DNA from 3 places in the Marinobacter sp. AL4B genome. Region 3 is predicted to be linked to each of the others. Evidence: predicted binding sites of a transcription regulator. Region 3 holds the regulator's gene; each other region holds the start of a gene.

Region 1 (4,387 bases), on a different contig from region 3:
CCGCCAGAGATATAATGCTAATAAGAACGATAGCGGTGAGCTTTTGCATCGCTTAGGGAAATCCTCTATCTTGAGTTCGCCTGCCTGGAGCAGGTGTGAAACGGGCTAACCGTTGAACGGCGGCTTCATCATACCGGAAGCCGTAAGGCACACCAAAGAGTGAATACTAGCATGTCATCTGAAAACACCGAATTACGAAAAGTCGGTCTTAAGGTAACTCTTCCGAGAGTTAAGATCTTCAATATCCTTGAGAATGCTAAAGAGCATCATTTGAGTGCCGAGGATGTCTATAAAAAACTGTTAGACCAAGGCGACGACGTGGGATTGGCAACTGTGTATCGGGTGCTGACTCAATTCGAAACTGCAGGGCTGATTCTCCGGCACAATTTCGAAGGCGGACATGCCGTGTTCGAGATGGCTGGTGATGACCACCATGACCACATGGTGTGCACTCAGACCGGCGAAGTTGTCGAGTTTGTCGATGAAGTGATCGAAGAGCGTCAGAAGAAAATTGCCGCAGAGCACGGCTACGAAATCGTCGAACACAGCCTGATTTTGTACGTTAGGCCAATAAAATCTGACGATAAGTAAGCGAAAGCAATAAAAAAAGGGGCCGGCATAGGCGGGCCCCAAAAACTCTCGAAATCGAGAGGGGATTCTTTACCTAGTGATGGGTTGCCTGGCCTTTCACGACCATTTCTTTCGCGTGCGCGATGGTTTGTTCTGTCATGTCTACGCCGCCCAGCATTCGGGCCACCTCATCAATTCTGCCTTGGTCGTTCAGTGCTTCGATGCGCGAGAAAGTGGCTTCTTTTTCTGTAAATTTACTCACGAACAGATGTTGATGGCTTTGCGCTGCCACTTGCGGTAGGTGAGTTACGCAAAGCACTTGTCCATTGCTTCCCAGAGATCGCAGCAAGCGACCAACCACTTCGGCGGTGCCACCGCCAATGCCAACGTCCACTTCGTCGAATACCAATGTGGGCGTTGTTGAAGTTTGCGCAACAACAACTTGAATCGCGAGGCTGATCCGAGACAATTCACCACCAGATGCGACTTTTGCCAGTGGTCGGGCCGGTTGGCCGGGGTTGGCGCTGACCAGAAATTCAATGTCCTCCAAGCCGTGCGGCGCTGGATCGCCTTCTTTGTCCCTGTTCAAATGGGTGACAAACTGCACAGATGGCATGCTCAGTTGAGCCAATTCGTGGGCAATGCGCTGGTCCAGCTCTGCGGCTGCCTGCTCGCGTTTGGCTGACAATTGCGCTGCAACCGCGTCAAACTTGGCTTTAAAGCTTTCCATTTCCGCTTCGAGTTGCTCGAGACTGCCTGCGCCGCCGTCTAATTCCTCCAGCTCGGCCCGTAAGCGTTGGTGCAGTTCAGGCAGTTCTTCTGGCCCAATTCGATGTTTGCGTGCCATTTGGTAAACGGCGCTCAAGCGCTCTTCAATTTCGGCGAGTCGTGTTGGGTCCGCTTCATAATCGTCAACAAAACGTCGCAGGTTGTCGCCCGCTTCGGAAATCTGAATCTGGGCTTCGTTGAGCATTTGTAAAGTGTCGATAAGCTCGGGTACTTCAACAGGCAATTGTTCTAGCAGTTGGAGTGCCTGGCGCAGGCTGCTCGCAGCGCTGGTTTCATCCTCTGTGCAAAACTGCGCCGCCTGATGGCTGCAGTGTAAGATTGCGTCGGCCTGGCTAAGTTGTGCTTGTTCTTGCTCGAGAGCTTCTTGTTCGCCGTCGTCGAGCGCCAAGCGGTCGAGTTCTTCTACCTGATATCGCAGCAACTGAAGCTTGGCTTCGGTTTCATCGGCGTTTTGCTGGCGCTGGAGCAGTTTCTGCTGGGTTTGGTGCCAGTTTTTCCAGGCAGCTTTAGTTTGCTCGGCCAATTGTTCAGCGCCGGAAAAATCATCGAGTAATTTTCGATGGGTGTCTTTGCGAAGCAGTGATTGATGTTGATGCTGGCTGTGGATATCCATCAGCAGGCCGCCCAGTTCTTTCAATTGGGATAGCGGCGAGGGTTGGCCGTTGATAAACGCTTTGGAGCGCCCGTCTTTGCTGATGGTTCGGCGCAGGATGCATTCGCTTTTCTCGTCCAAGTCATGGCTTTCAAGCCACGCGCCAGCTTCCGGGATGCTCGAAATGTCGAAGCTGGCGGTGATATCAGCACGCTTGGCACCGTGACGCACGGCGCCGGCGTCTGCGCGGCCGCCCATGGCGAGGCCCAAGGCATCCAGAACAATGGATTTGCCAGCGCCAGTTTCTCCGGTCAGTGCTGTCATGCCCTTGTTGAACTGTAGTTCAACGCGTTCGGCGATGGCGTAGTTGGAAACGGTAAGTTGTGTAAGCATGCCGATACCTCCGCTTGGGCCCCGAGAGGGCTTCAAAAATAATACTGTTCGCTTATACAGTTGCTGTGAATATATACAGTGATTTTTGGGTTTGCAAATTTCGGCGGGTAAAAAATAGAAAGAATCCCTTGTTGAAAAGGTTGAATCTGATGGGCTGAACCCCATATCGGTTCGCAAAGCATATATTTCCTGCCGTTTTGAGCGGTAGGCTCTATTCGCCGCGTGCCTTCGGGCGCTGGAAAACGTATTGGGAGTGATCATGAGTGCTGACGATAAGCGCAACGAGCAAGTAGAAGAGCAGGTTGAGGTAGATGAAGTCGCGGCCAACGCTGAGCAGGACGCTCAGGCTGAGGCTGGTGAAGGTTCTGAGCTGGATGCGCTGAAAGCCCAGTTGCAGGAGCATCAGGATCAGGCTTTACGTGCTCAGGCAGAGATGCAGAATGTTCGTCGCCGGGCAGAGTTGGACGTTGAAAAGGCGCACAAGTTCGCCTTGGAAAAGTTCGTGAAGGAGCTGCTGCCCGTTGCTGACAGCCTGGAAAAGGCGGTTGAGAGCACCGAAGGTCAGGAAGAATCCGGCGAGTTGGTGGCTTCCATCCGCCAGGGTGCGGAAATGACTCTGGGCTTGTTTCTCGGCAGCCTTCAAAAGTTCAACGTCGAGCAGCTGAACCCGGTTGGTGAGCCGTTTGATCCGCAGCAGCATGAAGCCATGTCGATGGTTCCCGCGCCAGACGCGGAGCCCAACAGTGTTGTGGCAGTTGTGCAGAAAGGTTATCTGCTGAACGGTCGTGTCGTTCGCCCGGCCATGGTTGTGGTGGCGAAGGCAGAAAGTGCACCAAAAATCGACGAGCAGGCTTGAAAAACCGAATAAAGCGCCAATATAGCCATTAAACAGAAGCAACCGGGGTGTCATCACTTCGGGTAGATTTCAGCAAGATTTGGAGTGAATTTATGAGCAAGATTATCGGTATTGACCTCGGAACCACCAACTCCTGTGTAGCCGTAATGGACGGCGACAAGGTCAAGGTTATTGAAAACGCCGAGGGTGATCGCACCACCCCTTCCATCATTGCTTACACCGATGATGGCGAAACGCTGGTTGGTCAGTCAGCTAAGCGCCAAGCGGTTACTAACCCGCACAACACTTTGTATGCCATCAAGCGTTTGATCGGTCGTCGTTTTGAAGACGACGTGGTACAAAAAGACATCAAGATGGTTCCTTACAAAATCACCAAAGCAGACAACGGTGATGCGTGGGTAGATGTGAAAGGCCAGAAAATGGCTCCGCCGCAGATTTCAGCGGAAACGCTGAAGAAGATGAAGAAAACTGCTGAAGACTACCTGGGCGAAACAGTAAGTGCGGCAGTTATTACGGTTCCGGCTTACTTTAATGACAGCCAACGCCAAGCCACCAAAGACGCCGGTAAGATCGCGGGTCTGGAAGTTAAGCGGATTATCAACGAGCCGACTGCAGCTGCTCTGGCCTATGGCATGGACAAACAAAGCGGTGACCGCACAGTAGCCGTGTATGACTTGGGTGGCGGTACCTTTGACCTGTCCATCATCGAAATTGCCGACGTGGATGGCGAGCATCAGTTCGAAGTTCTGGCCACCAACGGCGACACCTTCCTGGGTGGTGAAGACTTCGACCTGAAGGTTATCGAATACCTGGCAGACCAGTTCAAGAAAGACAGTGGTATCGACCTGCGCGGTGACTCACTGGCGATGCAGCGTCTGAAAGAAGCTGCGGAAAAAGCCAAGATCGAATTGTCGAGCAGCCAGCAGACCGACGTGAACCTGCCATACGTTACCGCAGATGCGTCTGGTCCTAAGCACATGAACGTCAAGCTGACCCGTGCCAAGCTGGAATCTCTGGTAGAAGACCTGGTTCAGCGCAGCCTTGAGCCATGTAAAGTGGCGCTGAAAGACTCTGGTCTGAGTGCTTCTGAAATTGATGAAGTGATTCTCGTCGGTGGTCAGACTCGTATGCCACTGGTTCAGGAAAAAGTGAAAGAGTTCTTCGGCAAAGAGCCTCGTAAAGACGTG
Region 2 (4,387 bases), 130 kb from region 3:
AGAGCTCGGGTTTAACCATGGAGGCGTTTGGCACGTAAATGCGGTACTCCGGAACATGTTGGGGATTGGCGGGTCAGAAGCGATAATCTTGTTATCTAACCAGAAGGAGCTGCACTTGAGAATACCTTTGTTTGTTCTGCGTCGACAATCACCGGAGTCGTTATGAAACGCCTTATTTTGATGGGGGCTGGCCACGCACATCTGATCGCGTTAAAGCAATGGATAACGACGCCCCTTGACGATGTCGAGTTGGTTCTGGTGACGCCATCAAGATGGCAATACTACTCGGGCATGATTCCCGGGTGGATTGCCGGGCATTACACCATTGATCAATGCCGGGTTGATGCTGAGCCGGTGGCGAAAGCGGCCGGTGCCAAGCTTGTTTTGAGTAGCGTCGTGGAAATCCTGGCGGACGATAAAAAGATTCGTCTGGCGGATGGCGATTTGCTGGATTACAGCTGGCTTTCAATCGATATCGGCGCGAGAACCAACCTTGAGAATCTTCGAGGGTTCACCGGCTCGTTGCTGAGCATTAAGCCATTGGGGCAGTTTCACCAACAATGGTCACGCTTAAACGAAGCGTCTGACGGCAGGGTCCAGCATTTGGTCGTAGTGGGTGGCGGTGCGGCAGGTGCCGAGTTGGCGATGGCCATGGCACATGTCGGAGCGGGAGGCGCTGAAGCGGATGCCAGGGTAAGTTTGATAACGGGTAATCAAGGACTGTTGCCGGATTTTAGCCAACGTTTACGCAAATTGACCCGTCGGAAGCTGGCAAAGCTGGACGTGGACATTGTTGAAGAGCGAGCTGAAGCTGCCGGCCGTTATCTGACTCTGACGAATGGCACGTCCCTGGATCCAGACTTGGTTATGGCGGTAACCGGTTCTGAGGCTTTTCCATTTCTGGCGACAAGTGGTCTGGCGGTAGACGCCCAGGGCTTTGTGCTGGTGAATGAATGCCATCAAAGCCTGTCTCATCCTGACGTTTTCGCGGCCGGCGATGCCTGTAGCCGCCTCGATCAGGCCGTGAAGCGCTCCGGCGTACATGCCGTTCGTGCGGCGCCAGTACTGGCGGACAACCTGCGTGCAGCAATCGCATCTGGCAAGCTTAGAGCCTTTCAGCCCCGAACCAATACGTTGTACCTTATTGCCTGTGGTGACAAGGTCGCGGTCGGGAGTTATGGCCCTTTTTCTTTCTCTGGAAAGTGGGTTTGGCGCTTGAAAGACAAAATTGATCGTGGGTTTGTGGACGGTTTTAACGGGAGATCGAACGATGCAGGCATCCGAGTTGGCGCTTGAGCAAGCTGGAGATCAGTTGGCCACGCTTCTGAAGCAGCAGGGCAGAACGATTGCGACCGCAGAGAGCTGCACTGGCGGTTGGGTTGCTAAGGTGTTGACCGATAGCGCTGGCTCGTCGGCGTACTTGATGGCGGGGTTGGTAACCTACAGCAACGAAGCCAAGAGCACCATTCTGGGCGTGGAGGCGTCTGCGCTGGAAAAGTATGGCGCTGTGAGCGAAGCCGTGGTTCGCCAAATGGTCGAAGGTGCCATAAAGGCTGTAGGTGTTGACGTGGCGGTAGCCATTAGTGGTATCGCCGGCCCCGGCGGGGGGCGCGAGGATAAGCCCGTCGGTACAGTCTGGTTTGCTTGGGGAATGGGAAGCGAGCGTACCGAGGCCAGCGTGAAACGCTTTAATGGAGATCGAGATCAGGTGAGGCGCCAGGCGGTTTTGTATGTCCTGCAAGGGGTTACGGAATATCTTCGGAAGCTGTGATGTTTTTCGCTTGGGCGGGGGTTGGTCTCTGCGAACGCTTATGTTTTAATACTGTTCAAATATACAGGAAAAGCACTGGATAGCCTCCGGTGTATTCTTTTGAATATCGCTGCGGGCCTTAAACATATAGAGGCTCGGGCATTCAGGTAAACAAGGTGGGGCAATAATGGAAGATAACCGCAAGAAAGCACTTAGCGCAGCACTTGGCCAGATTGAGCGTCAGTTCGGCAAAGGTGCCGTGATGAAGATGGGCGATCAGCCCCGCGAAGCCATTCCTGCGGTATCTACCGGCTCCTTGGGATTGGATGTTGCTCTGGGTATAGGCGGCTTGCCATACGGCCGGATTGTTGAAATTTACGGCCCGGAAAGCTCCGGTAAAACCACGTTGACCCTTCAGGTCATCGCTGAAGCTCAAAAACAGGGTAAAACCTGTGCCTTTATCGATGCCGAGCACGCGCTTGATCCTATCTACGCCGAGAAGCTGGGCGTTAACGTAGACGACTTGCTGGTGTCACAGCCTGATACGGGTGAGCAGGCGCTGGAAATTGCCGACATGTTGGTGCGTTCAAACGCCATTGACGTGATCATTGTCGACTCGGTAGCCGCACTGACGCCGAAGGCAGAAATTGAAGGCGAGATGGGTGACAGTCACGTTGGCCTTCAGGCTCGTTTGATGTCTCAAGCTCTGCGTAAGTTGACCGGTAACGTGAAACACGCCAACTGTCTGATGGTCTTTATTAACCAGATTCGTATGAAGATTGGTGTGATGTTTGGTTCTCCCGAAACGACCACCGGTGGTAACGCTCTGAAATTCTACTCATCTGTGCGTCTGGATATTCGCCGTATTGGTGCTGTCAAAGACGGGGACGAAGTGGTTGGTAACGAAACCCGTGTGAAGGTTGTTAAAAACAAGGTGGCGCCACCGTTCAGGCAAGCCGAATTCCAGATCATGTACGGTAAGGGCATCTACCACATGGCTGAAGTGGTCGACATGGGTGTGAAAGAAGGCTTTGTTGATAAAGCCGGAGCCTGGTACGCCTACAACGGTGACAAGATTGGCCAGGGCAAGGCAAACGCGTGCAAATATCTGGAAGAGCATATGGACGTGGCTCAGGAAATCGAGGCTAAAGTTCGTGAGAAGTTAATGCCTAAGCCAGTTAAGAAGGACGAGGCTGCAGCCGCAACGGCTGAGGCAAACGGAGAGTTGCTCTAATAACAGTTAGTGGAGGTGTGTTATGAAGCGATTGCTTATTGTAGCCCATGCCCCATCTCCGAATACTTTGCGGTTGCGGGAAGCCGTTGAAAACGGCGCCCGCCACCCGGATGTTGAATCGGTAGAAGTGGTTGTGAAAGCGCCGCTGGATGCCGGCCCCGAGGATGTTCTGGCTTGCGATGCGATCATCCTCGGTACCACCGAAAACCTCGGCTATATGTCGGGGGCCCTCAAAGATTTCTTCGACCGAAGTTATTACCCCTGCCTTGAAGAGACACAAGGTCTCCCTTTCGCTTTTTACGTTCGTGCCGGGCACGATGGCACTGGTACTAGCCGGGCGATTGAAAGTATTGCCACCGGATTACGTTGGAAGTTGGTTAAAGAGCCTCTGACTTGTCGCGGCGAGTACAAAGAAGAATTTGTTGAGCAGTGTGAAGAGTTGGGGCTGTATGTGGCCGCGAGTCTGGATGCTGGTTTGGTTTAATTCAATTCGCTAAAACTGGAAGTGATAGGCGACAGTCGGCAGCGCAAGCACTACAATGCAAGGTTGTTTTTACCATCTGAAATCGACCTCGACGGGTACCAAACTTGAAGTCATTGCCGTTGCACCAGTTGTACAAAGCCTGTGTTCTGAAAGACCTGCCATTTAAAACCACCCGGCAATTGGAACCGCTGGCCGAAATCGTGGGCCAAAATCGGGCGGAAGAAGCCGTTCGCTTTGCGTTGGCCATGCCTCACGGTGGGTACAACGTGTACGCCGTTGGCCGAAACGGTTTGGGTAAGCGCACGATGATGCTGCGCTACCTTGAACATCACACCGATTCCAAGCAGCAGATTCATGACTGGTGTTATGTCGCCAATTTCGACGAGCCCAGAAATCCGACATTGCTTAAATTACCTGCAGGCATGGGCCATCAACTGAAGCAGGACATGGACAAACTGATGTCCCGTTTGGTCAAAATGATCCCGCAGACGTTTGAAGGTGATGGCTTTCTGGAAAGAGCTGAAAGCCTGAAAAATGACTACGTCAAAATGCAGGAAGACGAACTCGAGAAGGTTGCTGCACAAGCACGGCGAAAAAAGGTCAGCCTGACTGTGACGACGCCCGGCGGCTATCGGTTGGTCGCTATGAATGGAGATCAGCCTCATACGCCGGAAAGCTTCAAAGAGTTGACGGATGCACAGCGGGACAAATTTGAGGAAGTCATTAACAAGTTGGAGAAAAAACTCCGGCAAGCACTTCGAAAATTGGCCGACTGGGAAATGGAGTACGCTGAAAAGCAGCAGGCGCTAAATCAGGAAACGCTTGAAGCTATATCCGGGCATCAATTAGATGAATTGGAGACCAAGTATGAAAAGCATACGGATGTGGTCACCTATCTGAAAGCAGTCCGTAAAGATCT
Region 3 (4,387 bases):
TCGATAGCGAAGAATATGGTTCCAAACCACTTCCAAGCCATTTTTGGGAATGGGGAAGGGGCTAGTCATAATGGTATTTCGGACACCGTTGCCGTTATCGAGCAACTCAGCACTCAACGCATTCTCGTAAGATTTTTGATAAACCTCTTCGGGAAATGCAGCCGTTCGGCGTGTTTTATAGACTGGCATAAAGAAATTGGGGCCATACTGCTCAAGCATCTTAATATGACCATCCGTGAGCTTGTCCCGGTATAAATCCAGGTTGTCCCGGGTTACAACGAATAACGGTTCATCTTGGGGAAAAGGATTTACTTCAACGTTTCCCTCTTTCCAATTTGCTGGAGGGGTTGCCAAACCACCCTGCCAGGCCGGAATAGTACCGGCATCGTTGGCAGCCCGCACTGCGCCTACCGGTGTTAACTCGCTTTTTAAACGCTTCGCTTCCTCTGGAGCCACCGTGGCCCACGCGGAACCGGACACACTTAACGCAGCAATAGTGACGACTGCTAACAATCGGTTTCGCATTCCTTATTCTCCAACAATGATCTTTTGAGCACCTGCACTCTGCTCCAAGTGGCCCTTTTTGCCAAATTCAAACGATCGTTTCAAGAAATTCTTTGTAGTTTCTTGTGTCTAAGCACAAACCACGGGCGGAAGAAATGCCTGTTTAAAAATGATACGCTAAGCAGCTAACTTTAAAGGATCGGCTTAATTCAGCACGGGTCAACTATGGCGTCTCAATGGTACTCACTGACTTCCCAGAAATTGTATCTGGCGAAGATTTTACTAGCGCAGCTGGAACAACCCATTGAGCAAGCTCAAGTTAACCCCCAAAGCACTATGCTGAATGAAGCCACGACGCAGGGCGTTATTGAGCTATTGCTGCGAGCCCGAAGCACCTTGATGGTGATGATCGCACAGCATCATCAGCAAAAAGTCTCGGAACCACTGTCTCTTGAAGCACTCAGAACCCGAATCCCCTACGAGACTGAAGATCTCGAGGATTTAGAAACGTTACAGCGTTCTCCAGCCAGCTGGTGGTCTCATCTTGAACAACTTGAAAAGACTCTGAAGCAGCCGCCCACACCTAAAAAAACCGTCTCGGCTGACAACATCATTGCGGTTTCTGCAGAGGATGGTGCGGATCGATCAGCCAAGAGCCTGCAAAACACCCTGACGGCCATGACCGATTTTGCCCGAGCCGTAGAAAACAGACATAACGAGTGGTAACCACCTCTCCTGAACCGCTACTCACGAATAAATCGCACCAAGCAAAGGCCTAAAGAATGTCACCATCGTTTTTTGAAATCGTTGAATTACCTAACGGAGACTATGCTTTACGTCGCGTTGATGACGATGCCGCACCGCTGGTCCGCATTTCTTTCTCACCCGAAGCGAAGGAAATGATGGCAGACCGAGACATGAGCATCGCAAAAGCTATGATCGCGGCAGGCATCGAAGCCACCGGAACTATTTCTGAAGAAGTTGATTGGGGCGACGAGGAAGGCGACTTTGGCGACGCCCAACCTCACTACACGCTCCACTAGGTTTCGACATTACCGCTGGCGCAGTACGACTCCGTGACTCTTTCCTTTCGCAGAAGCTTTTTGCAGCGACTCGAGCGCAGAGCGCGCCAGCTTGTTAGTCCACAACACAACCGCATGGCAGGTGCCCGCTCCAAGCGCCAACTCAGCCAACTGCTGAGCCGGAATCTCTGGTGTTGAACGCAGCACCAGAATCTCACCCGTCACAATGCCATGCGTGTTTTGCCACTTCCCTACCAAAGAATGAGGGGGGTCTATCCAGGCCAACCAACGTTTTTCCTGATTCAATTGCGTCAACATCGGCAACAGCAACTGAAAATTCTCAACCTGACCCTCCGGCAGGATAATCTCAGTCACGTTCCCCCTGAGATCGACCTGCCCCGAGGTCGTGCGCCGAGATTCAGGTCGGCGATAATGCGATGAAGCTGCCTGCGCAGAAATCACAGCTGCGGGTTGAAACGCCATATTATGATTGAAGCTCAACTGTTCCATCACTCACCTACCTGCGTTGTTCGCATGTCTAATTGTCAGCTTTCAGTGCAACTCTGAACGCCGGATGACACCCACACCAAGCCCTTCAATGAAAAGCTCTTGCTCCGTCAGATCTACCTCAATGGGGCTGAACTCTTCGTTTTCGGCAATCAACCACACTTTATCGCCATCCTTACGGAACCGTTTAACGGTGACTTCGTCTCCCACACGCGCGATAACAATCTGACCATTCTGGACATCTTGAGTCCGGTGAACCGCCAGCAAATCCCCATCAAGAATACCGATGTCTTTCATGCTCATGCCTCGCACACGCAGCAGGTAATCCGCCTTTGGCGAGAAAAAGTTAGGCTGGAGTGCGCAATGATCTTCAACGTGTTCCTGAGCCAGTATCGGACTACCCGCCGCAACCTGACCGATAACCGGCAACCCCAAATCCGGCTCGGCTTCCGGCAGCCTTATGCCCCGACTGGCCCCGGGTACCATTTCAATAGCGCCCTTGCGCGCCAGAGCTCTTAAGTGTTCTTCAGCTGCGTTCGCTGAACGAAAACCCAGTTCTGCCGCAATCTCTGCACGGGTTGGCGGATAGCCAGTCTCATCAAGATATCGCCGAATAATATCCAGTACTTGGGACTGCCTGGCAGTTAGTTTCATGTTGGGCCACTCCAGATAATGATGACTGGTTTTTTATACAGTGATTTGACTATATACAGTGTTTTATCCAGTGTAAAGTCTGTTATCGATCATTTGTGGCCACTAACGTGAAACGTCATACCGCTGTGTTATGGTGGCTAACAAAGTCTTCAAAGGAACCGCGACATACTATGAGCTCTTCAAAACTCAGCAATATGCCTGTCAACACGCGCACCACTGATGGCAATGAACGCAAGGTTGGAGTAGAAATTGAGTTATCCGGGCTCAGTTATGATGCACTTATAGACCATGCCAGTCGGTTGCTTGGCGGCAAACCGGAACTCCAATCCCGGTATGTCACAAGCATCAAAACCAACGATGGTGATTACACAATTGAGTTGGATTCCGATCCGATCAAAGATCTTAATCTCGCTGATGAAGGGCTGCCCACTTCCATTCGGGAACTGGCCTCTCACGCGATGGATGCCATCGATTTCGCTGCCGAGAAAATTGTGCCCTTGGAAATTGTGGGCCCGCCCTTGCCACTGTCCAAGCTACACATCATGGAAACGCTGGTGGACGAACTCCGTGACTTAGGCGCGCTGGGAAGCAGGGAAGCGCTCTATTTTGCATTTGGACTGCAGCTAAACCCGGAACTGCCAGACTTGGAACCCGGCACCCTAGTGCGCTATCTGCAAGCGTTTGCGGCCTTGTATGAGTGGCTAAAATCGCGACACCAAATCGATATCAGTCGCAAGTTCACCACCTACATCGAACCGTGGAGCACTAAATATACGGAGAAGCTGATGCAGGATAACTACGCTCCTGACATCAGAGGTTTGATGAAAGACTACCTTGACAGCAACCCGACTCGAAACCGCGCTCTGGATTTGCTGCCGCTGTTTGCTCATCTCGACGCAGATTATCTGGCCGAGTATGTGCAAGATCCTCGCATCAAAAGCCGCCCTACTCTTCATTACCGGCTTCCAGACTGCGACATCGACAATCCGAACTGGCATTTTTCCACCGTTTGGAACGATTGGGTGGTACTTGAGAAACTAGCCAATAACGCTCAGGATCTGGCGGTACTGCGCAGGAAGTTCCGGGAAGCGCAAGAATTGAGCTTTCACAACCTGACCCATTCCTGGACCGACACCACTCAGCAATGGCTTCAAGAACACGGCTATGTCTAATACAGAAACCGAAACAGACATTCCGGGACTGACGATCGGTATTAGTGGCCCCGCCCGACGAAGTCTTGCTCAGAGGCTAATCAGCCTCGGTTTGCGCTTGTCGGGCGCACGTACCCACTACATTCGCCCTGGCTCACGGATCAACGTTGCGCTGCTGGACGGGTTGGTACTTTCCGGTGGTACCCACGTGCACCCGGAACGCTACGGCCAACAGTCCCAGGTGACAGCCAAGTACAACCCGAAAAGAGATGACACCGATCACCGATTACTGGAACAGGCGGAGGCCCTTGGTATTCCGGTACTCGGTATCTGCCGCGGAGCGCAGTTCATCAATATTTTCCACGGTGGGTCTTTGTGTCAGAACGTCACGCCTCTTCGGGTAAATACCCGGCATCGACCTTTGCTGCTACCACTGCAAACCGTAAGACTGGTTTCAGGCAGTCGGCTAGCGGAATTGATGCAGAGCTGGCGAATTGGTGCCAATCGCATTCATAGCCAAGCCATCAAGCAACTCGGCCAAGGCCTTCG

Evidence for each region. Region 3 encodes LexA, which represses DNA repair genes until DNA is damaged. Its sites were predicted from a motif close to CTGTNTNNNNANACAG; they were not measured.
Region 1: recN (DNA repair protein RecN) is a predicted target of LexA. The motif match lies at 2,408-2,423, and genes of this name have one in related genera.
Region 2: recA (recombinase RecA) is a predicted target of LexA. The motif match lies at 1,823-1,838, and genes of this name have one in related genera.

What each region holds. Positions count from the first base shown of each region.
Region 1 is NZ_JAILWZ010000013.1:315,079-319,465, reverse strand. It holds gene K5L82_RS11770 (outer membrane protein assembly factor BamE) at 1-49, opposite strand, end outside; gene fur (ferric iron uptake transcriptional regulator) at 172-591, shown strand; gene recN (DNA repair protein RecN) at 665-2,344, opposite strand; gene grpE (nucleotide exchange factor GrpE) at 2,604-3,200, shown strand; gene dnaK (molecular chaperone DnaK) at 3,293-4,387, shown strand, end outside.
Region 2 is NZ_JAILWZ010000011.1:806,010-810,396, reverse strand. It holds gene K5L82_RS07895 (TIGR04283 family arsenosugar biosynthesis glycosyltransferase) at 1-34, opposite strand, end outside; gene K5L82_RS07890 (FAD-dependent oxidoreductase) at 163-1,296, shown strand; gene K5L82_RS07885 (CinA family protein) at 1,271-1,771, shown strand; gene recA (recombinase RecA) at 1,938-2,984, shown strand; gene K5L82_RS07875 (flavodoxin family protein) at 3,007-3,468, shown strand; gene K5L82_RS07870 (Lon protease family protein) at 3,573-4,387, shown strand, end outside.
Region 3 is NZ_JAILWZ010000011.1:672,234-676,620, forward strand. It holds gene K5L82_RS07275 (DUF1329 domain-containing protein) at 1-525, opposite strand, end outside; gene K5L82_RS07280 (DUF6586 family protein) at 730-1,230, shown strand; gene K5L82_RS07285 (hypothetical protein) at 1,287-1,547, shown strand; gene K5L82_RS07290 (cell division inhibitor SulA) at 1,557-2,036, opposite strand; gene lexA (transcriptional repressor LexA) at 2,079-2,687, opposite strand; gene K5L82_RS07300 (amidoligase family protein) at 2,858-3,859, shown strand; gene K5L82_RS07305 (gamma-glutamyl-gamma-aminobutyrate hydrolase family protein) at 3,852-4,387, shown strand, end outside.